DNA from 4 places in the Siminovitchia jepli genome. Region 4 is predicted to be linked to each of the others. Evidence: riboswitches for the same ligand, from Rfam matches in the RefSeq annotation. Region 4 holds a riboswitch; each other region holds the start of a gene.
The links. Region 4 has a riboswitch for S-adenosylmethionine ahead of AB1L08_RS16975 (PLP-dependent aspartate aminotransferase family protein). Riboswitches for the same ligand answer to the same signal wherever they lie in the genome.
Positions count from the first base shown of each region.

Region 1: another riboswitch for S-adenosylmethionine. It lies ahead of AB1L08_RS12705 (YezD family protein); the one in region 4 lies ahead of AB1L08_RS16975 (PLP-dependent aspartate aminotransferase family protein).
Region 2: another riboswitch for S-adenosylmethionine. It lies ahead of AB1L08_RS05285 (YezD family protein); the one in region 4 lies ahead of AB1L08_RS16975 (PLP-dependent aspartate aminotransferase family protein).
Region 3: another riboswitch for S-adenosylmethionine. It lies ahead of metK (methionine adenosyltransferase); the one in region 4 lies ahead of AB1L08_RS16975 (PLP-dependent aspartate aminotransferase family protein).

Region 1 is NZ_JBFEGN010000036.1:20,584-26,168, forward strand. Features, by position in the region: gene AB1L08_RS12685 (methionine ABC transporter ATP-binding protein) at 1-131, opposite strand, end outside; gene AB1L08_RS12690 (MetQ/NlpA family ABC transporter substrate-binding protein) at 149-967, opposite strand; gene AB1L08_RS12695 (GNAT family N-acetyltransferase) at 989-1,507, opposite strand; gene AB1L08_RS12700 (MsnO8 family LLM class oxidoreductase) at 1,552-2,583, opposite strand; gene AB1L08_RS12705 (YezD family protein) at 2,695-2,859, opposite strand; SAM riboswitch class I at 2,930-3,035, opposite strand; gene tatC (twin-arginine translocase subunit TatC) at 3,185-3,943, opposite strand; gene AB1L08_RS12715 (twin-arginine translocase TatA/TatE family subunit) at 3,959-4,138, opposite strand; gene AB1L08_RS12720 (redox-sensing transcriptional repressor Rex) at 4,202-4,864, opposite strand; gene moaC (cyclic pyranopterin monophosphate synthase MoaC) at 4,946-5,440, opposite strand; gene AB1L08_RS12730 (ABC-F family ATP-binding cassette domain-containing protein) at 5,565-5,585, shown strand, end outside.
Region 2 is NZ_JBFEGN010000007.1:31,422-37,006, forward strand. Features, by position in the region: gene AB1L08_RS05280 (molybdopterin-containing oxidoreductase family protein) at 1-1,412, opposite strand, end outside; SAM riboswitch class I at 1,728-1,847, shown strand; gene AB1L08_RS05285 (YezD family protein) at 1,946-2,095, shown strand; partial or broken gene msrA (peptide-methionine (S)-S-oxide reductase MsrA) at 2,272-2,723, shown strand; gene AB1L08_RS05295 (MetQ/NlpA family ABC transporter substrate-binding protein) at 2,753-3,583, shown strand; gene AB1L08_RS05300 (methionine ABC transporter ATP-binding protein) at 3,580-4,581, shown strand; gene AB1L08_RS05305 (methionine ABC transporter permease) at 4,583-5,224, shown strand; gene AB1L08_RS05310 (CoA transferase subunit A) at 5,246-5,585, shown strand, end outside.
Region 3 is NZ_JBFEGN010000006.1:46,038-51,622, reverse strand. Features, by position in the region: gene pckA (phosphoenolpyruvate carboxykinase (ATP)) at 1-1,515, opposite strand, end outside; SAM riboswitch class I at 2,575-2,703, shown strand; gene metK (methionine adenosyltransferase) at 2,855-4,066, shown strand; gene AB1L08_RS04825 (NAD(P)H-dependent flavin oxidoreductase) at 4,284-5,204, shown strand; gene asnB (asparagine synthase (glutamine-hydrolyzing)) at 5,369-5,585, shown strand, end outside.
Region 4 is NZ_JBFEGN010000066.1:6,627-12,211, reverse strand. Features, by position in the region: gene AB1L08_RS16985 (ABC transporter permease) at 1-614, opposite strand, end outside; gene AB1L08_RS16980 (aliphatic sulfonate ABC transporter substrate-binding protein) at 637-1,629, opposite strand; gene AB1L08_RS16975 (PLP-dependent aspartate aminotransferase family protein) at 1,645-3,441, opposite strand; SAM riboswitch class I at 3,516-3,631, opposite strand; SAM riboswitch class I at 3,699-3,808, opposite strand; gene AB1L08_RS16970 (class I SAM-dependent methyltransferase) at 3,938-4,708, opposite strand; gene AB1L08_RS16965 (MFS transporter) at 4,915-5,585, opposite strand, start outside.

The DNA of each region.
Region 1 (5,585 bases), on a different contig from region 4:
TTTCCCGCTCCGCTAAAACCGATGACGCCAAAAATATCCCCTTCCCTAACCGTCAAGCTTACATTTTTGAGCGCTTCGACCTTCTTTTCCCCGCTGCCGAATACCTTTGAAACGTGACGAAATTCGATCAAAAAAACCCCCTCCTTTTTTAAAATGCAGGTACTACAGCTCCTTTATATTTTTCCAAAATGAACGCTTTCACTTGTTCGGTTGTCAAAGCTTTAGCCAGCTTTTGGATGGCTTCATCGTTTTTGTTATCCTTCCGGGAAACTAAAATATTGACGTAAGGCGATTCATTTCCTTCAATTATCAAGGAATCTTCCAGTGGTTTAAGGCCTCCCTCCAAGGCGTAATTCGTGTTGATCGCCGCTGCCTCCACGTCGTCCAGCGAATGGACCAATACCGCTGAATCGACGGGAATAAATGTAAGTTGTTTTTCATTTTTCACGATGTCTTCAAGCATATAATCCCCCGACTTCGCATCATCCAGCTCAATGATCCCGTTGGCTGCAAAGAGCTCGAGTGCCCGGGAAAAATTTACAGGATCTTTCGGCAATGCCACTTTGGCGCCATCGGATAGCTCATCAATGGAATCGATTGCTTTTGAATAAACACCGAACGGTTCAATATGAACACCTTGCACATTAACCAAATCCAAACCGCTGTCTTTCTTGAATTGATTCAAATATGGCGTATGTTGAAAGAAGTTGGCATCCAGTTCCCCATCCGCCGTCTGCTGGTTTGTCTGAATGCCATCAGAGACTATTGATATATCCAGTTTCACGCCTTCTTTTTCCAATTCCGGCGCGATATATTCCAAGATTTCTGCATGCGGTGTAGAGGAAGCCGCAATTTTCAATGTAACGTTTTCTTTTTTGGCAGCCGTTTCTTTTCCTGCTCCGCATCCCGCCACCAACCCCAAACCCATAACGGCCATTAATGTGATGAAACCTTTTTTGAAGTTCATTTTTCAACCCCCATTTTTTTATTACAAATCAAACCTGTAGCATTTAATCCGGCGATTTTCTTTATGAATATCATGGCAAGGATCCCGGATAAAACCAAATTGTTCGTACAGCCTGACGGCCTGCTCCATGGAATCGGTCGTATGCAAAAACACACTTGAAGCGCCAAGTTCTTTGACACATGACATGGCAGACCGTAAAAGTTCCGTACCCACACCAAGCCCCCTTGCCCGCGGGTGAACGCCCAAAAAGCGGATAATCGGTGATTGAATTTGTATTTCCCAATCTTTGTAGGCTTTTTCCGATGACGAAAATAATTGGAGGGTGCCAACAATTTCCTCCCCCTGTTTTGCGATCAACAGGATTTCTCTATCCGGATGATCAATGGAAGCGATCAGCTCCATCACGTATTCAGACCACCTTTCCGGTTCAAATACTGATTCGAATTGGCGATAACATTCCAGCAACAATTTTCGGACGGCTTCCCTTTCGCTTTCCTCCATTTCCTTGATCGTGATGGTTTGATTGAATAATCGGGCCATGATGACCTCCTTTTATATTACTTTACCCATCAGAATACTACGTTTTAGGGTAAAATTTTTATCGACTGTTCCAAGCCTCTCTTGGCTCTTCCGGCGGCTATTGGACGAAGCAATTCAAAAGACCGGACCCGCTCCTCTTCTTTTCGGATTGGTGTATGAAGGATAAATTCATCGACTTCGTATTGATAATGTATTCGTTCCAATTCCCCCTTTACTTGCTCGGGAGTTCCTGCAATCATATCTGCTTTATGCTCCTCCACTTCAAAAGCTTCCACTGCCTGCTTCTTAAAAGCTTCCACCTGTTGATAGGACTGCACGGTCAATGTCCGGCCGCTTTCAATCGTTATTTTGTAAAGGCTGTGTTCAGCAGCGATCTGCTTTGCTTCTTTTTCGCAAGGTGCCGCAAAAACGGCAACGGCTGCCATAAAAGTGCCTTCCGGATACAGCTTGCGGTAAATACGGGAAGTTTGCGCCAATGATTCTTCACTGCCTACGAGAAACTTCGCAAATACAAAATGCACGCCCAGTTCCGCCGCAAGCCTGGCACTTGAAGCACTTCCGCCGAGCAGAAAAATTTCCGGTTTTACAGGCGGCTTTGGCAACGCTTCGATTCCGGAGAGCGGATGTGCTTCCTCCACGGAATGATCCAACAGCTTTTTTAAAAAAGTAAGCCGTTCTTCAAAATGGATTCCATCATGTTGAGTACCGTGCTGCAGTGCTTTTGTAGAAAGCGGCAGTCCGCCGGGCGACTTTCCAACCCCAAGGTCTACCCGTCCCGGTGAAAGGGTGGATAAAACGTGAAAATTTTCCGCGACCTTAAAAGGGCTGTAATGCTGGAGCATAACGCCCCCCGATCCAACCTGAATGGCGTTTGTCCTGGCGAGTAAGTGTGAAATTAACACCTCGGGTGATGAGCCCGCTACGTCCCCCATATGATGATGTTCGGCCACCCAGAAACGGGCATAACCCCATTGTTCCGCTTTTTGGGCAAGCCTTATTGTATCCTGCAAGGCATCAAATGCCGTTTTCTCTGGAAAAACCGGGCTTTGATCAAGAATTCCAAGCTTAAAACTCATGTACTTTCTGCCTCCTCTTTTCATGAAAAAAAGCATCCTCCCCATTCATCATCATTGAGAAAGATGCCTTTAGTTGTCTAATCGGCCGCCATATTCATTTGTCTGCTTTCATCATTGGGCTTTCCTCTGCTTCCCCTTTGCCTTGTACCGCTTTTTCTCAGTCGCATCAATTTGTGTGATTTCTCCATCGTGTACCGTAATGACCAACGAACCATATTCAATCTTTTTCAACGCTGAAACAATGTCCTCAATTGTATTTGTTTCAACCTTTGCCATTTCCACCCCTCCATTAAAAAAACCCCTTCTTACACAATAAGAAGAGGTTTTGGTTTAACATTTTGTTCTCTTCTTATCTTTCAGGCTTGCAAAAAGCCTGCTGGAATTGGCACAGTACCGGACGGTCTGTTGCCGAGGCTTCAAAGGGCCAGTCCCTCCACCTCTCTGGATAAGAAATCAATTATTCAGTTGAGTACGTCTGCTTTGGCGTATTTATATCCTATCCCACAAAAAATTTTCTGTCAAGGATGAATTTTACATTTTTACAACTAAACCCATAAGTTCAGTGCGTTTTTTATTCAAAAAAAAAGCACCCTGGATGCTTTTATGGCTCATGATTGATTTCTAGATCCTGCTCCTCTTCGGCAGCCTGCATTTTTTTATAGCCGATTTTTGAAATCCAAATGCTGATTTCATACAAAATGAGCAATGGCACGGTTACCATCATATGTGAAATTAAATCTGGAGGCGTAATAAACGCTGCGATCACCAACAAAATAAAGTAGGCATATTTTCTCACCCGCACTAAAAACATCGGTGTCACAATACCCAGCCTTGTCAAAAACAAAACGACGACCGGAAGTTGGAACAAAATTCCGAAAGGAATGGTTATTTGAAAAAGAAACTGAAAATATTCATTAATGCCAATTGTCGTCTGGATTTCCATGTTGCTTGATAAGCCAAGCATAAACCGGATTACAAACGGAAACAGAATAAAATAAGAAAAAAGGACGCCTGCTAAAAACAGCATAACGGAGACCGGTATATAGCTGAGCGTTGCCTTCCGTTCCTTCTCCAAAAGCCCCGGACTGATAAAGGCCCACAATTGATACAAGATGACGGGGGAAGTGAAAATAAACGCCAGCACAAACGTCATTTGCATAAATACTTTAAACGGATCCGTTACCCGGAACGCATTCATCGTAATGTCCTGGGCAGCACTTGCATGCTGGAGCAGTTTGATAAGCGGCTGTGATATAAAAAAGCTGACGATGACAGCCAACACAAAGAAAACGACTATAATGACAAGCCGTTTTCGCAATTCCTCTATATGATCGATGATCGTCATTTCTTTTTGACTCATAGTTTGTCCATCCTATCAAAGATCGCCGTCTTTTTTCTTGTCCTTTTCATCATCTTCCGCCAAACCTTTCGTCGCGTTTTTAAATTCACGCAACGTGTTGCCCGCAGCCTTACCAAGTTCCGGCAACTTCTTCGGCCCGAAGATCAATAAAGCGACAAGTCCAATCAAAATTATACTTCCTGCACCTGGACTCACTGCGGCCACCTCCTTATAGTTTTATTTTAATGGAAACCCGTCCTTTTAGCTATTAAAAAACGTTTATGGTTGTGAAAATTCCGTGTCATCAAGAGGATAATGTTTCAAAAAGTAAATGAGTGACTGCAGTTCCACCGCCAAATCAATATGATGGACACGGATTGACTCCGGTACGTTCAGCCTTGCAGGGGTGAAATTCAGTATCCCCTTCACACCCGTATGTTTAATCCGGTCCGTAATGGACTGGGCGGCACTTGCCGGTACAGTCAATATAACAACGGCCACTTCTTCTTTGCCCAACCTCTCTTCAAGCTCAGCCAAATCATAAATCGGAACATTTCTGATCTCTTTCCCGATTTTGTTTTGGTCGACATCGAATGCCATTTCGATTTTTGTATTGTTGTTTTTCAAGAAATTATAATTCAAAAAAGCCGTTCCCAAATTTCCTACACCAATTAACGCAACTTTCGTCACCTCATCCTGGTCAAGCGTCTTGCGAAAAAATGACAGCAAGTAATTTACATTATACCCATATCCTTTTTTTCCAAGCGCGCCAAAATAAGAAAAGTCCCGCCGAATGGTAGCGGAATCGACTTTCACCGCTTCACTCAATTCGGCCGAGGATACGCGCTGCTTCCCTGATGCGTGTAAATTTTTCAAAAATCTGTAGTATAGCGGGAGCCGCTTTGCAGTTGCCTGCGGTATTTTTAATGTTTCCTCATTCATATTCAATCCTCCATGCCAAGAAAGAAAAAGCACTTCAATTCTTCAGTTTCATGGGTTCCACGCACAGAAACGAAAAAACCCTTATTCCGTTTCACGATGATAATCTTTACTGGATACTCCGCCCGTTTTTTCCATTAAAAAAGTTGGTCCGATCACCATTCCCTTATCCACAGCCTTGCACATATCGTAAACAGTGAGAGCAGCTGCCGAAACAGCGGTCAATGCTTCCATCTCCACTCCCGTATTTCCGATTGTCTTAACTTCAGCAGTTATTTCCAAGATTTTATTATTCTCAGATCCTTCCTTCCAATCGAAAGAAAAGTTGATTCCTTTAATCGGGATCGGATGGCACATCGGGATGATTTCCCATGTTTTTTTCGCGGCCATAATCCCGGCTACTTGCGCAACCGCAAGGACGTCGCCTTTTTTTACTTGCTGATTTGCAATCAGTTCGTAAATATGGTCGTTCACTTCAATGCTCGAACGGGCAACAGCAGTGCGGACTGTTTCCGGTTTTCCGCTCACATCCACCATTTTTGCCCTGCCTTCCTTGTTAAAGTGCGTTAATTTATCCACGGCCAAACACCTCTTTATCATTCTACACTATTTCGTGTATACTGTCTGTCTTTGCAGCGCAAAAAATCCGATTGTCAAATATCGTTAACATACGATACACTGTCTATAATTAGGGGTGGAAAATATGCTATTACTTCAAGTTCAG
Region 2 (5,585 bases), on a different contig from region 4:
GCCAACAGCCTGAACACTTCCGCATTCGACTTGCTTTCTCCATAAGGAGGAATGACCGGCTCCTGTAAATGCAAATAGAGATGCCAGTAAGATGTATATATATCCGTATTTTCAAAGGAGGACGTTGCCGGCAATACGATATCCGCATACGCCGCCGTTTCCGTCAAAAACAAGTCATGGACGACCATGAAGAGGTCATCACGCAGCAATCCTTTTCTGACTTTGACGGAATCCGGAGCAACGACGGCAGGATTGCTGCTATATACAAATAAGGATCGGATCGGGTTTTCCGTCTCTAACAGGGCTTGCCCCAATTGAATCATGTTAATCGAGCGGGTTGGCTTTTTTTGCAGATCCGGCCGTTGCAATGCCCTCGTGTTGTAATTCAAGTAAGCCGAGTTTGATTTCACTGCTCCTCCGCCTTTCAGCAGCCATTGGCCCGTTAAAGCCGGAAGACAGGCAATGGTCCTGACAATCATGCCGCCATTGTCATGGTGCTGAAGCCCGTTGCCGATCCGGATCATGGAGGGGGCAGTGGAACCGTACAGACGGGCAAGTTTATAAATATCTTCCGCCGGAACTCCTGTAATGCCAGAGACAACTTGAGGGTCATATTGCTTTACATGGTGCTCCAGTTCCTCGTACCCTACTGTATATTCTGTTAAAAACTCCCGGTCTACTAAATTTTCTTTATATAATACATGCATGATGCCCAGCGCCAATGCCGCATCGGTTCCCGGAATAACCGGAATAAACCAATCCGCCATGCGGCCGGTCCGGTTTTTATGGACATCTATGACAACGAGCTTTGCCCCTTGCTTTCTCGCTTTTTGTGCGATCATTACCTGGTGCATATTCGTACTTGCAGCATTGATTCCCCAAAAAACAAACAATTTTGTTTCCGTCATTTCTTCGGGATCCGTGCCAAAACTGCTGCCCATCGTATACCTATATCCCACAGCTCCGGCATCCGAACAGATCGTCCGCTCCAACTGGCTCGCACCGAGACGATGAAAAAAGCGCCTGTCCATTCCTTCTGAATGAATCCTGCCCATATTTCCGTAAAAGCTGTAAGGCAAAATGGATTCCGGACCTTCCTCCGAAATGATTTTTTTCCAGCGGTCGGAAATCGTCTCAATGGCCTCCTGCCAGCTGATCGGGATAAACTTTCCTTCGCCCTTTTCTCCAACACGCTTTAAAGGTGTTTTTAATCTTTTTTCGTCGTAAAGGCGGGCTCCCATATTCCGCACTTTGTTGCAAATGCTTCCTTTCGTTATGGGATGGTTGGGATCTCCGTCAATTTTTACGATCTTCCCGTCTTTTTTATGGACAAGCAGTCCGCATTGATCCGGACAATCAAGAGAGCAGACCGAAGGAAATATTCCGTCTTTTTGATGTGCCAATGATTCCATTTCGAGCATCCCCTTAGATAAAATAATGATATAGATTATACCACACCACAGCTGATACGTCGTTGTACCGATAAACTTTCTTTCAGAGATTGGCCGATGGCTTCACGGCAGCACAAATGACCCTTTGGCGGTTAGTTGTAAGTTCAAATGATCAAGGAATGGGCACACGAAACGACCGTCGTGGGCCATATAGCAAAAAATGGTACAAAAGTTTGGAGGCCCAAAGCAATAAAATTGAAAAAATTGGTTGACAGCCAAAACATTTCGGAATAAAATAGGTTTCAACGTTCCAAATGACAATTTCATTATTTCATACTCTTATGAAGAGAGGCGGAGGGACTGGCCCGGTGAAGCCTCGGCAACCATTGAATATACTTTTATATATTCAAACGGTGCCAATTCCAGCAGATTTTTTAAAAGTCTGATATATAAGAGGCAAAGCTGATGATTCTAATTAAAAGCGGAGACCTCTTATTGTGAAGGGGTCTTTTTCTTGTATATCGGGCGATTTACAATCAAAGGAGCTGAGAGGAATGGGGGAAAAAGTAAAAGTAGATAACGAGAAGTTGAAAGTGATTGCGGAAGCCCTCGGCAATTTGCGTTTCGGTGAGCTGCAAATAACGGTTCACGAAGGGAAAATTGTTCAGATCAACCGGATCGAAAAGAAGCGGTTTCCAGCATGATACATGATGAATATACTGGGAAGCTGACCGGACAACCGGAGGCCTCTTGATTTGCGCAAATTTGCTTGCTAAAGGCATATTTGTGTTGATCAAGGGGTTTTTTAAATGGAAAAAAGGAGAATAAACATGTCTGACGCGGAACTTTTGCAACCTTTGCGAGCGGCTGTTTTTGGTGCATGATCCAACCATTTGACACTCAGCCGGGGATTGAGAAAGTGGTTTCCGGTTATACTGGCGGGACGTTTGAGAACCCGACGTATGAACAGGCATGCACCGGGATTAATCGGCCATGTGGAAGCAGTACAGATTTCGTTTAATAACCAAGTATTTTTATATGAAAAGTTAGTTGGATCGTTTTGGCAGCAAATTGACCCAACAGATGGGGGCGGCCCATTCAAAAGCAGCGGATCATCCTATCAGACAGCTATTTGTGATCATTCCGAAAAACAAAGAAGAATTGCCGGGGAATCGAGAAGGAAGCCGGGAAATAGCGGGAGGTTTAAGTATCCCGTTGTTACGAATATTTTGCAGCGGATCCTTTCCATCCCGTCAGAATCACGATAAAAAGAATCCGGAAAAATACGCTTCCTTCAAGGAAGAGTCCGGAAGGGCGCTGTTTAAATACTAACAATTCATCATTAAAGGGGAAACATCAGAATGAGAAAAACATTGCTTACCATTAGTCTAATTTTCAGCCTGTTGGTGTTAGGAGCGTGCGGAAGCACTGCAGCCAACGAGGATAAGAAAGAAATTACCATCGGTGCAACTGCAGGTCCGTACAGTGACCAATTGCGGGAAGGCATTATCCCGATCCTTGAAAAGGACGGATATAAAGTGAAAATCGTTGAGTTCAATGATTATATTCAGCCCAATGTCGCTTTAAACGAAGGGGAAATAGATGCCAACCTGTTCCAGAACAGAATATACCTCGGGCAGTTCAATAAAGACCATGACATGGACCTGGTTGCGCCTTATGCGGTGCCGACAGCTCCCATTGCCCTCTATTCCAAAAAGCATACGTCTTTGGATGATGTAAAGGAAGGCATGACCGTGACGATGCCGAATGATCCGACCAACTTGGCCAGATCCCTGAATATGCTTGCAGATTTCGGTTTGATCAAAGTGAATGAAGAGGCCGATCCAACAGTCGTCTCTGAAAAAGACATCGTGGAAAATAAGCTCAATTTAAAAATCAAGCCAATCGATCCGGCCCAAACACCGCGTTCACTGGGAGACACAGATTTTGCTTTCATAAACGGAAACTTTGCGCTTGCTTCAGGATTGAAGCTGGATGAAGCGGTTGAAATCGAAAAAACACCGGAAGGGTATTTAATTTATGTAACGCTCAGAAAAGAAGATGTTGATAAACCATTCGCAAAAGCATTGGAGAAAGCTTACCACTCAGATAAATTTTTGGACTTTACAAACAAGAAGGCAAAAGGGTACGTAAAACCGCCTTATCAAGTGGAAAAGGAGGCAAATGAATGATCGGAATTGAAAATGTGACGAAACGATACAAACATGTGACGGCTGTCAATGATGTCAATCTGACCATTCGCCAGAGGGAGATCTTTGGGATTATTGGCTACAGTGGTGCCGGGAAAAGCACATTGCTCAGATGCTTGAATCTGCTGGAAAGGCCGACAGAAGGAAAGATTTTGATCGACGGCAAAGATTTGACGGCATTGTCGGATCGGGATGTCCGGAAAGAACGCCAAAAGATCGGCATGATTTTTCAGCATTTTCATTTGATCAGTTCTAAAACCGTTTTTGACAATATCGCTTTTTCATTAAAAGCGGCGGGCAAGACGAAAGAAGAAATTAAGAAGCGTGTCCCGGAACTGTTGGAGATGGTCGGGCTGTCCGATCGCGGCGATCACTATCCTGCCCAGCTATCCGGCGGTCAAAAGCAGCGGGTCGGCATCGCCCGGGCACTGGCCAATGAACCGAAAGTACTCCTGTGCGATGAAGCTACTTCAGCGCTTGATCCGACAACAACAAAGTCAATTTTGCAACTGTTGAAAACAATCAACGAAACGCTTGGGATCACCATTATTTTAATTACACATGAAATGGAAGTGGTCCGGGATATTTGCCATCGGGTAGCCGTCATGGAAAATGGCAAGGTCGTCGAATTGGCTGATGTATATGATATTTTTGCCAATCCGAAAACGGCTCTGTCCAAACAATTTGTTCAAACGGTCCATTCTTTGGCACTGCCTGAAAGACTGCTTGCGGCCAGAAAGGGGACGATTGTTCAAATCATTTTTCAGGGCGATTCAGCCGAAGAAGCGGTCATTTCGGAGACATTAAGACAATTTGATGTATCTGCCAATATTCTTCATGGCCAAATCTCCTACATTCAGGACCGTCCGCTGGGAACACTCATCATTGAAATGACCGGCAATCACGCGGAAGTCCAGCAAGCGATTGACTATATCACGAAACGGACAAATCTATTGGAGGTGCTCGCCGGTGTTGCTTGAGATGGTGCATGAATTCGGAAAAGCCTTCCTGGAAACTTCATGGATGATGGGAATTGCCGTCGCTTTTGCGGTTATGATCGGCGTCCCGCTGGGCATCGCCCTTTTTGTCACAAGCGAAGGCATGTTCTGGCAAAACCGCTTCATGCAACACGTGGCGGGAAGCATCATTAATATTATCCGTTCCATTCCTTTCATCATTTTGCTCGTTGTCCTTATCCCATTTACAAAATTGATCCTGGGAACAACGATGGGCCCGGCGGCCGCGAGTGTCTCGCTTACCGTCGCTGCCATCCCTTTTTACGCACGCCTGGTGGAAACATCTTTGCGCGAAATTGATAAAGGGGTGATCGAAGCGGCAGAATCATGCGGTGCTTCCCCGTGGCTGATTATAAAAGATGTCTTGCTTCCCGAAGCCAAACCGGGGATGATTGCCGGTCTTACTGTCACGGTGATCAGTCTATTAAGCTATTCGGCGATGGCCGGAATCGTCGGCGGGGGCGGAATCGGCGACTTGGCCATTCGATTCGGCTACTACCGTTTCCAAAACGATGTCATGATTGCAACGGTCATCATACTGGTCATTCTCGTTCAATTGATCCAATTTGCCGGAGACCGGGCGTCAAGGGCAGTGGATAAAAGATAATTTTTCAAAAGGAGGAAAAACATGGCGCAAACCATTGTAAAAGAAGGACTCTCATCAAAGCTCCATGGTTGGGAGCATCCTGACAAAATGAGAGAATTTCGTAAAAACCATAAATCACTGGTAAAAAAAGATAAGACGACGACATTGAAAGAGGCAGTGGCACGGGGCGTAAAAGCAGGAGACTATATCGTTTTCGGCGGCATGGGATCGGTGCGCAACCCGATTGCCGCGGTGCATGAAATCATCCGCCAAAAAACAGGGGATCTGACGATCGGAACGAAAGGATCACAGCATGACTGGCAATTGCTGGCGGCAGCGGGAAACATCACAAAAGCAGAGGTTTCCTACGGTTTTGCGGACG
Region 3 (5,585 bases), on a different contig from region 4:
CTTGGCAGCAAGCTCTTTTGCTTTTTCAAAATAAGCACTCTCATTCGCCCAAGTTTTGTTCGGCTGCAGTACTTCATCCGGAACACCGGGCACATGGAGTGGAATGGACAGTCCAAAAACTCCATCTTTAATGGTTTCCACGTTTTCCAATTCTCCGTTTAATGCAGCTTGAACCATGGCACGGGTATAACTTAAGTTCATTCTGCTGCCGACACCGTATTCTCCGCCGGTCCAACCTGTATTGACAAGGTAGACCTGCACGCCGTGCTCATCAATTTTCTTTCCGAGCATTTCAGCATACCGTGCAGCCGGGAGCGGCAGGAACGGCGCCCCGAAACATGTTGAGAATGTCGCTTCAGGGGAAGTGACGCCTCTTTCTGTTCCGGCGAGCTTGGACGTGTACCCGCTCAAGAAATGGTACATGGCCTGCTCTTTCGTTAATTTGCTGATTGGAGGCAGCACGCCAAAAGCATCAGCAGTTAAAAATACGATAACGGAAGGATGGCCGGCAATGCTTGGTTCAACGATGTTGTCGATTGCCTGGATGGGATAAGCCGCTCTTGTGTTTTCCGTTAATGTTGTATCAGCATATTGCGGTTCACGGGTATCCGGATCAACGATTACATTTTCCAAAACCGACCCAAATGTAATGGCATTATAAATTTGCGGCTCTTTTTTTGCCGATAAACCTGCCGTTTTAGCATAGCAGCCGCCTTCCACATTAAAGACTCCGTTTGGAGACCAGCCGTGCTCGTCATCCCCGATGAGCCGGCGATTTGGATCCGCAGATAACGTCGTTTTTCCTGTTCCGGAAAGTCCGAAGAAAAGCGCTACATCGCCCTCGATCCCAACGTTGGCCGAGCAATGCATCGATAAAATGTCCGCCTCCGGGAGAACATAGTTCATCACAGAGAAGATGGATTTTTTCATTTCTCCTGCATATTCTGTTCCGCCGATCAAAACAATTTTGCGTTCGAATGACACGATGATAAATGTTTCTGATTTTGTGCCGTCAACTTCAGGGTTCGCTTTGAAGCCTGGAGCTGAAACAACAGTAAATTCAGTTTGATGTTTTGCAAGTTCTTCCGCGGAAGGGCGTATAAACAGCTGATGGGCAAACAGGTTGTGCCAGGCATATTCATTTATGACTTGAATCGGCAAACGGTATTTTTCATCAGCCCCGGCAAATCCTTTAAATACAAAAATTTCATCTCTTGATTGTAAATATTGGATTACCTTTGTATAGAGCTTTTCAAATACATCAGAAGAAATGGGCTGGTTGACAGTGCCCCAATCAATTTTGTCCTTTACAGAAGGCTCCTCGACAATAAATTTATCTTTTGGGGAACGGCCCGTATACTTTCCAGTTTCAGCACGGACAGCACCGGATGCAGTAAGAATTCCCTCGTTGCGGTTCAATACTTTTTCGACCAGTTGAGGCACTGATAATTGCAAATGAACGTTTTGCCCATTTATTAATTGAGTTAATTCGCTTTTGATGCCTATTGAACTCATTCCTTACCCTTCCTTTATTTATGATTTTTAAGTTTTAGCCACTTGAGAATTAGTATAACACATTTAAATGAATAGTCTATACTAATTTTGAATATTTCATGAACATGATGGGGCGTTTCTTGTTGTATACCCTTTTTTGATAAGTAAAGTATAACTTGCTCAGAAAATTTTGGGTTCAAAAGAAGCTTTTCTGTGTCTGGCTCGATGGACAGGACGTCCTGGTCCCGCCGGCGTCACAGGACGTGGCGACTTAATGCGCCAGCACCTAGCCCCTCGTTTTCCCAAGCTGCTTCCTTATTCGTCGCTTGCGAGCTGCCTTATTGGAAATCGTCTTGTTTGTCTGCGTTTAGCAAGGCGCTTTTCCTGTAAATTAAGTTTCTAAGTGACCGTAAAGGGTGAAAATCGATCATTTGGGTCACGTAGAATGGCTCTAAGTGACCGTAAGGGTTGAAAGTCCGTCATTTGGGTCACGTAGAATGGCTCTAAGTGACCGTAAGGGTTGAAAGTCCGTCATTTGGGTCACGTAGAAAGTTTCTAAGTGACCGTAAAGGGTGAAAGTCCGTCATTTGGGTCACGTAGAGAGGTTCTAAGTGACCGTAAAGGTTGAAAATCCGTCGCTTCGGCCACGTGGAGTGTTTCCTGGAGCCCGAAAAAGTTAAAATCGACAATCCAGTCACTTAGACGCGTTAAAAAGAGCCCGAATTTGATGGTTTTGTAAAACAGGTCGCTTAGATGGTCATACGACCCAGTGGATAGGACTTTCCCTCCTGATAGCGGGGCGGGGCGTCTATTATTTATGAAATTTTTGCTTTTTTAGTGGATAATATTGACAGTTGGCTAATCACTAATTCAAGTCAAGTCTTCCTCGGCCATTTGCCTTATATTTTCTGCCGATACAGGCGCCTTGAGCTTTTTTACAAAAAAGCCATGAAGGGCGCTTTTGGATGAAAAAAATATATAAAGTGCTTTCTGTCCATTTCAGCAACTTTCTATAATCATTAAGGGTTCCCCGTTGACATCATTTTATCATTTAAGTTATGATTTTATAATGAATGGATACTCTTATCCTGAGATGGTGGAGGAAACAGGTCCGTTGAAGCCCGGCAACCTGCTATGAGCAAGCAACTGTGCTTGGCGAATAGAAAGGTGCTTACCTGTAGCAAGGCCAAAAGCCTTGGACGATAAGAGTGAAAGGCTCGGAATACGAAAAAAACCTTTCCTCAACATTTGCTGCGGGAAAGGTTTTTTGCTTTTTTGGCATGTTCGTATTAAAGTGTTTCAAATGGATAGGAGAATGTTCAGTTTAATTCATCATTTATTGTTTAAAGGAGGAGCTTTGATGTCCAAAAACCGGCGATTATTTACATCTGAGTCCGTTACTGAGGGACATCCGGATAAAATTTGTGATCAGATTTCTGATGCCATATTGGATGCCATCCTTGCCGAGGATGCAAATGCCCGTGTGGCATGTGAAACGTCCGTAACAACCGGACTTGTTTTGGTGGCAGGGGAAATTACAACATCTACTTATGTGGATATTCCAAAAATCGTTCGCGATACTTTGAAAGACATTGGTTATACGCGGGCAAAATACGGCTTTGATGCCGAAACATGTGCGGTCATTACTTCGATTGATGAGCAATCTCCCGATATTGCCGCGGGAGTCAACGTTGCCCTTGAGGCAAGGGAAGGCGAGATGAGCGATGAAGAAATTGAAGCGATCGGAGCAGGGGACCAAGGCCTCATGTTCGGCTATGCATGCAACGAGACGAAAGAACTGATGCCGCTTCCGATCTCATTGGCTCACAAGCTTTCAAGGAGGCTGGCAGAAGTTCGCAAGAATGAAGAGGTAGCATACTTGCGTCCCGACGGAAAAACACAAGTAACCATTGAATACAATGAGGACGGAAAGCCGGTACGTGTGGACACGATTGTCATTTCGGCCCAGCACCATCCCGAAGTGACACTTGAACAAATTCAGGATGACATAAAAGAACATGTCATTCAGCCAGTCGTTCCTTCCGGATTGATTGATGATCAGACAAAATATTTTATCAACCCGACAGGACGATTTGTCATTGGAGGTCCACAGGGGGATGCAGGATTAACCGGAAGAAAGATTATCGTCGATACGTATGGAGGATATGCCCGTCACGGAGGCGGCGCCTTTTCCGGGAAGGATCCGACGAAGGTAGACCGTTCTGCAGCGTACGCGGCAAGATATGTTGCCAAAAATATTGTGGCTTCAGGGGTTGCCGATAAATGTGAAGTTCAGCTTGCGTATGCAATTGGTGTTGCGCAGCCCGTTTCGATTTCGGTGGATACCTTTGGAACCGGAAAAGTGGATGAAGAAATATTGGTAAAAGCGATTCGGGAAAACTTTGATCTCCGCCCCGCAGGCATTATTAAAATGCTTGATTTGCGCCGTCCCATTTACAGACAAACGGCTGCTTACGGGCACTTTGGACGGACGGATATCGATTTGCCTTGGGAAAGAACAGATAAAGCTGAAGCGATTGCCCGTTTCGCTTCATTAAAAGGATTGTTTTAAAAATAGCGGAGCTGCGAATATGCGGCTTCGTTTTTTGCAGTCAAAAAGGAGCCGGAAAAACCTGCATGGGTTGACGCTGGCTCTTGTTGTGGGAGAATGATTTATAGGAAAATTCTACGAGGGGGAATCAGGATGAAAAGGGAACACATCTTCGCTGAATTGATGGAATGTTTATTTTATGAAACTGAGGGCAACGGGACTCCGGAGGTGATGGAAGATGCTTAAACTTCCTGTCATCGTGGCGCCGATGTTTTTAGTGTCCACACCCAAAATGGTTATTGAAGCAGGGAAAGCCGGCGTCATTGGATCTTTTCCGCTTTTAAATGCCCGTCCTGCTGACGTGTGTGCACAATGGCTGGAAGAAGTACATAAAAATTTGGAAGGCATGCCTTGGGCAGTGAATTTTATTTGTCACAGAAAAGCAAATAAAAGATATGATGAGGATATTGAACTCATCCGGACGTATCAACCGCCGATCGTCATTACATCCCTTGGACATCCCGGAGAAGTAAAGGATATTGTGCACGGATACGGCGGACTTATTTATTCGGATGTAGCCAATATTGACCATGCCAAAAAAGCAGCCAAAACAGGAATCGATGGCTTGATTTTAGTGTGTGCCGGGGCTGGGGGACATGGGGGAAGACTCAACCCATTTGCGTTCATCGCAGCGGTAAAAGAATTTTTTGGCGGAACGATTATTTTGTCGGGATCGATTTCCACAGGCAAAGATGTGTTGGCGGCACAAGTGATGGGGGCAGACTATGCCTACATGGGAACACGTTTTTTGGCAGCGAAAGAAAGCAATGCGAATGATGAATATAAAAACATGGTACTGCAATCCACGATAGAAGACATTCTTTATACAGATGCTTTCAGCGGCGTTCATGCGAATGTTCTCATTCCCAGCCTGATCAAAGAAGGAATTGACCCAGCATCGTTAACGTCGAAAGACGAAGTGGATTTGTCACATTTGGTTAATGTAAAGGCATGGCGTGAAATTTGGTCCGCAGGCCAGGGGGTCACCAATGTCAAGAAAATGGAAACAACGAAAGAAATTGTGCAAACACTGTTGAAAGAATATGAGAAAGGAAGAGCTGGCTTGTTGCAAAACCGTTTTCGAACTGAAATGGGCTAAACACCGGACGAATGCAATTATGCTGGAGCGGTCCGCATTTGGTCATCCTCTTTCTTTTTGACTTTTTGATACAAATTTTGATATGTTTTTTCTGCCAATAAAGAGAAAATAATGTTAATATAAGTAAGGTATGGCTTGAATTTAATTGGAGTAGGTGACACAAAATGTGCGGTTTTATCGGTTGCATCCATGAACATGCAAAAGAACAAAACGAATCAGAGCAACAAGTATTAAAGCGGATGAACGACTTGATTATCCACCGCGGTCCGGATGACGAAGGTTATTATTCCGATGACCATATCCGGTTTGGATTCAGGCGGTTGAGCATTATCGATATAGAAAGTGGAGGCCAGCCCCTTTCATTTGAAAATGAACGTTACT
Region 4 (5,585 bases):
ACAAGGAAGGAAGGCAATGATGCAGGCAAAATCACTCTGGTGACCAGCCGGAATGTACTCAATCCGTACATTTTTCCGACTTCGATCAACTTCCGGTCCACTCCTGCAATTCCGCTGACGATATTCAAGTAAACCGGGAAAAATACCCCGACTGCAATCATCGTCACTTTGGAAGGTTCCCCAATCCCCATCCAAAGGATGAACAATGGCACCCATGCCAATGATGGAATCGAGCGGAAAGCCTGAATCATCGGGTCAAACAGATATTCCGCTTTTTTATAAAAACCGACAAACGAACCAAAAACCACTGCCACAGCCGTTCCTAATATGAATCCCAAAAATACGCGATAGGTTGTGATGCCCACGTGCCCCCATAAGGAACCGTCCTGCGCCATTTTTTGAATGGTCGCCAGTATCGTGGATGGGGCTGGGAGTTGATACGATGGAAAAATGCCCAGGCGGCTTAACGCTTCCCACGCCACTACAAGAATGATTGGCAGTAAACTTCCAAGTATAACCGGCTGAAGGTTCCGCTTTTTTATCCGGACTTTTTTCTGTTCTGCAGGTCTTTCAGCGACAAGGGCGGACGCTAACTCTCCTTCATGCTTTGCCATTTCACTTCTCTCCTGCCCGAGTTTATTTGCCTTCAATTGCTTTTTTTGCAAATGACGGATCAATAAGATTTGAAGTCAATTTTTCAAGATCGGCTCCTGAATCGATGACATCGCTCTCTTGTAAAATTTTACCCGCTTCAATAAGCGCTTTGCGTTGAACATCTCCTGGCACAGGTTCTGAAAAATCGTTGCGTTCAAGCTGGATACGTGCAACATCCTCCGGAATGCTTGCTTCTTCCGCCAACAGGTTTACGGCTTCTTCCGGATGATCAAGCACCCATTGCCTTGCCTTCTCGTAGGCTTTGATCACACGCTGTACATATTCAGGGTATTTTTCAGCAAAATCTTCCCTCACGTTTAAAAATCCGTACGTATTAAAATCAGGATTGCGGTAAAACAGTTTTGCGCCAGTTTCAATTTCAAGGCGGGCCATATGAGGGTCAAGCCCGGCCCACGCATCGACTGATCCATTGGTCAGTGAAGAGGCTCCGTCCCCATGCTGCAGATTGACAATCTCCACATCATCAACCGACACACCTTCTTTATCTAAAGCCCGAAGCAGGAAAATATAAGGATCTGTCCCGAGTGTCGCTGCCACTTTTTTTCCTTTTAAATCTTTTACCGATTTAATGGTGGAATCCGCACTTGTGACAAGTGCTGTCCATTCCGGCTTATTGGCGATATAGACATTTTTAATCGGCGCTCCATTTGCCTTGGACATCAATGTAGCCGCTCCCGCAGCCGATCCGAAATCAACACTGTTGCTGTTCAGGAATTCCAGGGCTTTATTGCTTCCCTGGCTTAATGTCCACTCAATCTCAATGCCGTCATCTTTAAACTCATCTTCCAAGAAACCGAATTTTTTCAAAACCAGGCTTGTCGGCGAGTAGTAAGCATAGTCCAGTCTGATTTTTTCCGGTTTTCCTTCCGATTTGGCACTGGATGAGCAACCGGAAGTGATGAATAAACCAAACCCCAAAATGCTGATTGCTAAAATGGATGTTATTTTTCTCATGTCGTTATTCTCCTTTTAAATCTCACACGCATAGGTGGAGATCGTTCCTCTTAATCTTTGTGCTTCTTTGTACGTACACCTGTTGTGGACGACCGGAATTCCGGCATCCCTTGCTATTGCCGCAGCCTCTGGAGATATGACGCCTTCCTGGAGCCAGAAAATCCTCGGCTTCACTTCAACTGCCTCTTTTGCGACGCCAATTGCCGCTTCCGGACTTCTGAATACTTGAACAACGTCGATTGGGAATGGAATGCTTTTTAAATCCGGGTAGGCTTTTTCACCCAATATTTCAGTTTCCCTTGGATTGACAGGCACAATTTTGTAACCTAACCGCTGCATTTTGCGGGCCAAGCGGTAGCTGGGCCTTGCTTCTTTTCCGCTTAAACCGACAATGGCCAATGTTTTTTGACGGTTGACTTCCTGTCCATTTTTCAATACTTTTTCAGTTGCGGAGTTTAATGCCCAGCGGATAACCCCCTCATCATTGATCACAATGGGTTGGTTTCCTCCGCTACCTATACCTGTTGCTTTACTCAGCGCTTGATCAAGATCGTTCTGAATATCGCGAAGCGATTCAATCCCAACCGACAAGCGGACAAGCGATTCGGTCACGCCTGTTTCTTCCAGCTGCTCTTTGGTCAGCTGCTGGTGTGTTGTGGAAGCCGGATGGATGATAAGTGATTTCGCATCTCCGACATTTGCTACATGCGACCACAGCGAGACGTTGTTGATCAAATCTTTTCCAGCTTGTTTTCCACCTTTGATGCCAAATACAATGATGGAGCCAAAACCGTTATTGAATATTTTTTTCGCCAGTCCGTGCGAAGGATGGCTTTCAAGCCCCGGGTAGGATACCCACTCCACCGCCGGATGACTTTCCAGGTATTCCGCCAGCTTGGCGGCATTTTCGTTATGGCGTTCAACCCGTATATGCAAGGTTTCCAATCCCTGTATCAGCTGAAAAGCATTTTGCGGGCTTAATGCTGCACCGAAATCGCGCAGCAATTGGACCCTTACTTTTGTAATAAATGCCAATGTTCCGAAATCAACGGCATATCGAATCCCGTTATAACTTGAATCAGGCTCTGTAAATTCAGGAAACTTTTCCGTGTTCCAGTTGAAGCGGCCTCCGTCAACAATGACGCCGCCAATTGATGTACCATGGCCACCTATCCATTTGGTTGCCGAATGGACAACGATGTCAGCCCCAAGCTGAAGCGGTTTACAGACATGCGGAGTTGCAAAAGTATTATCGACAATGAAAGGCACTCCGGCTTCATGGGCAATTTCAGCCACCGCTTCTACATCCAGCACCTGCAAGCCGGGATTTCCAATAATTTCCCCGTAAACGGCTTTTGTTTTATCAGTGATAGCCGCTTTAAAGTTTTCCGGGTCGGTTGGATCGACAAACTTGACATGGATCCCGTAGCGCGGAAGTGTTACAGCGAATAAGTTATATGTACCTCCATAAAGATTTGCCCCAGCTACAATCTCATCGCCGGCGCTTGCCAGGCTCAGAATGGATAACGTAATGGCGGACATTCCGGATGATGTTGCCACCGCTGCCACCCCGTCTTCCAGCAATGCCATTCTCTTTTCAAAAACATCCACTGTCGGATTTCCGATGCGGGAATAGATATTTCCCGGCTCATCCAAAGCGAATAACCGTTCAGCATGCTCGGTATCATGAAAAACAAAGGAAGTCGTTTGATAAATGGGAACCGCCCTCGATCCTGTAGTCGGATCCGGTGCCTGCCCTCCGTGTAATGCCAATGTTTCAAGATCATACGTTGCGTTTTTTGCTGTTGTCATTTTCGTTTCCCCCTCATTCGTTAAATAAAAAAGCCCTCTTCGTAAGAAGAGAGCCGCTTATCATCGATTTTCTCTTCTTATCTTTCAGGAGTTGCCTCCTGCAGGAATTAGCACCTTATTAAGCCGGAAATTTCTGCTTAATGGTTGCCGGGCATCATCGGGCCAGTCCCTCCGCCTCTCTTGATAAGAATCTGCTATTCAATTTTTTTAAAATAAAAAACCTCTCACGAAAGATGAGAGGGTGTATCTTTAATTTCCTCTTATCTTTCCGAGCAAAACGCTCAGCTGGATTTAGCACCTTTTAAGTAGCAAACTTAAGGTTGCCGGGTGTCATCAGGCCAGATCCTTCCACCGCTCTTGATAAGAACTTATTGAATTGGTTTGCTGAATGGTTAATAGCAGTCTAGCACGGGAATTTTTCGTTGTCAAATGTTTTTTTTAGTTTTCCCATTATCTTAATTGGATTAGGCAGCTGGTACGGCTCTTGAAGAATGCATTAGCCCTTTTTCATTGCGATCATTCGAATGCGCTTATAATCCGCTTCCCATATGCCGTCTTTATATAAATCCGGCTGAATCTTATCTTTTATTTTTTCATAAATTACTATTTTTTCTTCTTTAGAAAATTCGGGGAAAAAGTCATTTGCAAAACCATCCAGCCAATGTAATAATCCTTTTTCTCCATCCGGCAACACGGTCGGTCTATGAAAATGATGAGCATATTGCACGTTAAATCCGTACCGCTCCAGTAGAGCACTATATTCCCCTATACTGGGGAAATACCAAGGGTTTCTCTTCGTTGCATTCACGCCATATTCTTGATAAAGCACCTCTTCTATTCCCCGAATGACGGTTTGGACATTTCCCTCCCCGCCAAATTCCGCTACAAAGCGGCCGCCAGGATGTAGTGCGAGCCCAATGGATTCGACCACTTTCTCAGCGTCTTTCATCCAATGAAGGGCTGCATTTGAAAAAACAGCATCATACTTTTCATTTGTTCTAAAGGTTTCACCATCGCCAACTATGAACGGGATTGAAGGATATTTTTCACGCGCCTTTACAACCATTTGGGTTGATGCATCCATTCCTGTCACCATGGCACCGGACTTGGAGATTTCATAGGAAAGATCCCCAGTTCCACAGCCCAAATCAAGGATTCTCTCTCCCTTTTGCGGACGAAGCAGCTCTACGATTCCCTTCCCGAAATGAGATACGTAGTTAAGTTTATCATCATACAAATCTGCGTTCCATATATTTTCAGAGCACATGTCATTACACCTCTCCCAATGGACATCAGGTAGTTCTGTATTCGTTAATGCTTCCATTGAAATTTTCTATAAAAATACCATAAAAACAGTAAATGAAGCAACAGGGCATACAGTCCATACAGGCTGCCCCATGTTGTTCCTTTTGGACCAAAAAAGGATACAACGGTGCGGCAATTCCGCCAGTTTCCGGCCGCCTGTATGTTCATTCAACACAGCTTTTTTACTTGTAGAGCCAAAAAGGCGGAAACAACCACCAGCACTGCCGTAAAGCCTGCTACTCCTGCCCAGCCAAAGTGTGACCAAAATAGGCCGCCTGCAGAGCCCCCGATACTCGACCCCATATAATAGGCAAATAAATAAAGTGAGGATGCCTGAGCGATATCATGTGTTGCAAGCTTGCTTACCAAACCGCTTGCTACCGAATGGGCGCCGAAAAAACCGAATGTCAAAACGACAATTCCCAGCACTTGATAAAATAGATGAACGGGAAGCGTCAATAATACACCCAATACCATCAGCAGCGCACCAATGATGATAAACATGGGGCGGCTCGCTTTGTCACCGAGCATGCCAAACCAGGCTGAACTGAATGTACCAACTAAATAAACAAGAAACAACCAGCCTATGATTGTCATGCTTAAATGATACGGAGGTTCCGCAAGCTTAAAGCCCAGGTAATTAAAGATGGTGACAAAACTCCCCATTAAAAAAAGAGCGATGAAAAATAATAACACCAAAACCGGATTTTTCAAATGGGAAGTGAGGGATCCGAAAAGCGTTTTTAAATTCAACGGCCGGGATGCAAAATGCTTTGATGGCGGCAAAGCCCATATGAAATAAATGCCGGCAATCAGACTAATACTTCCTAAGCAAAGCA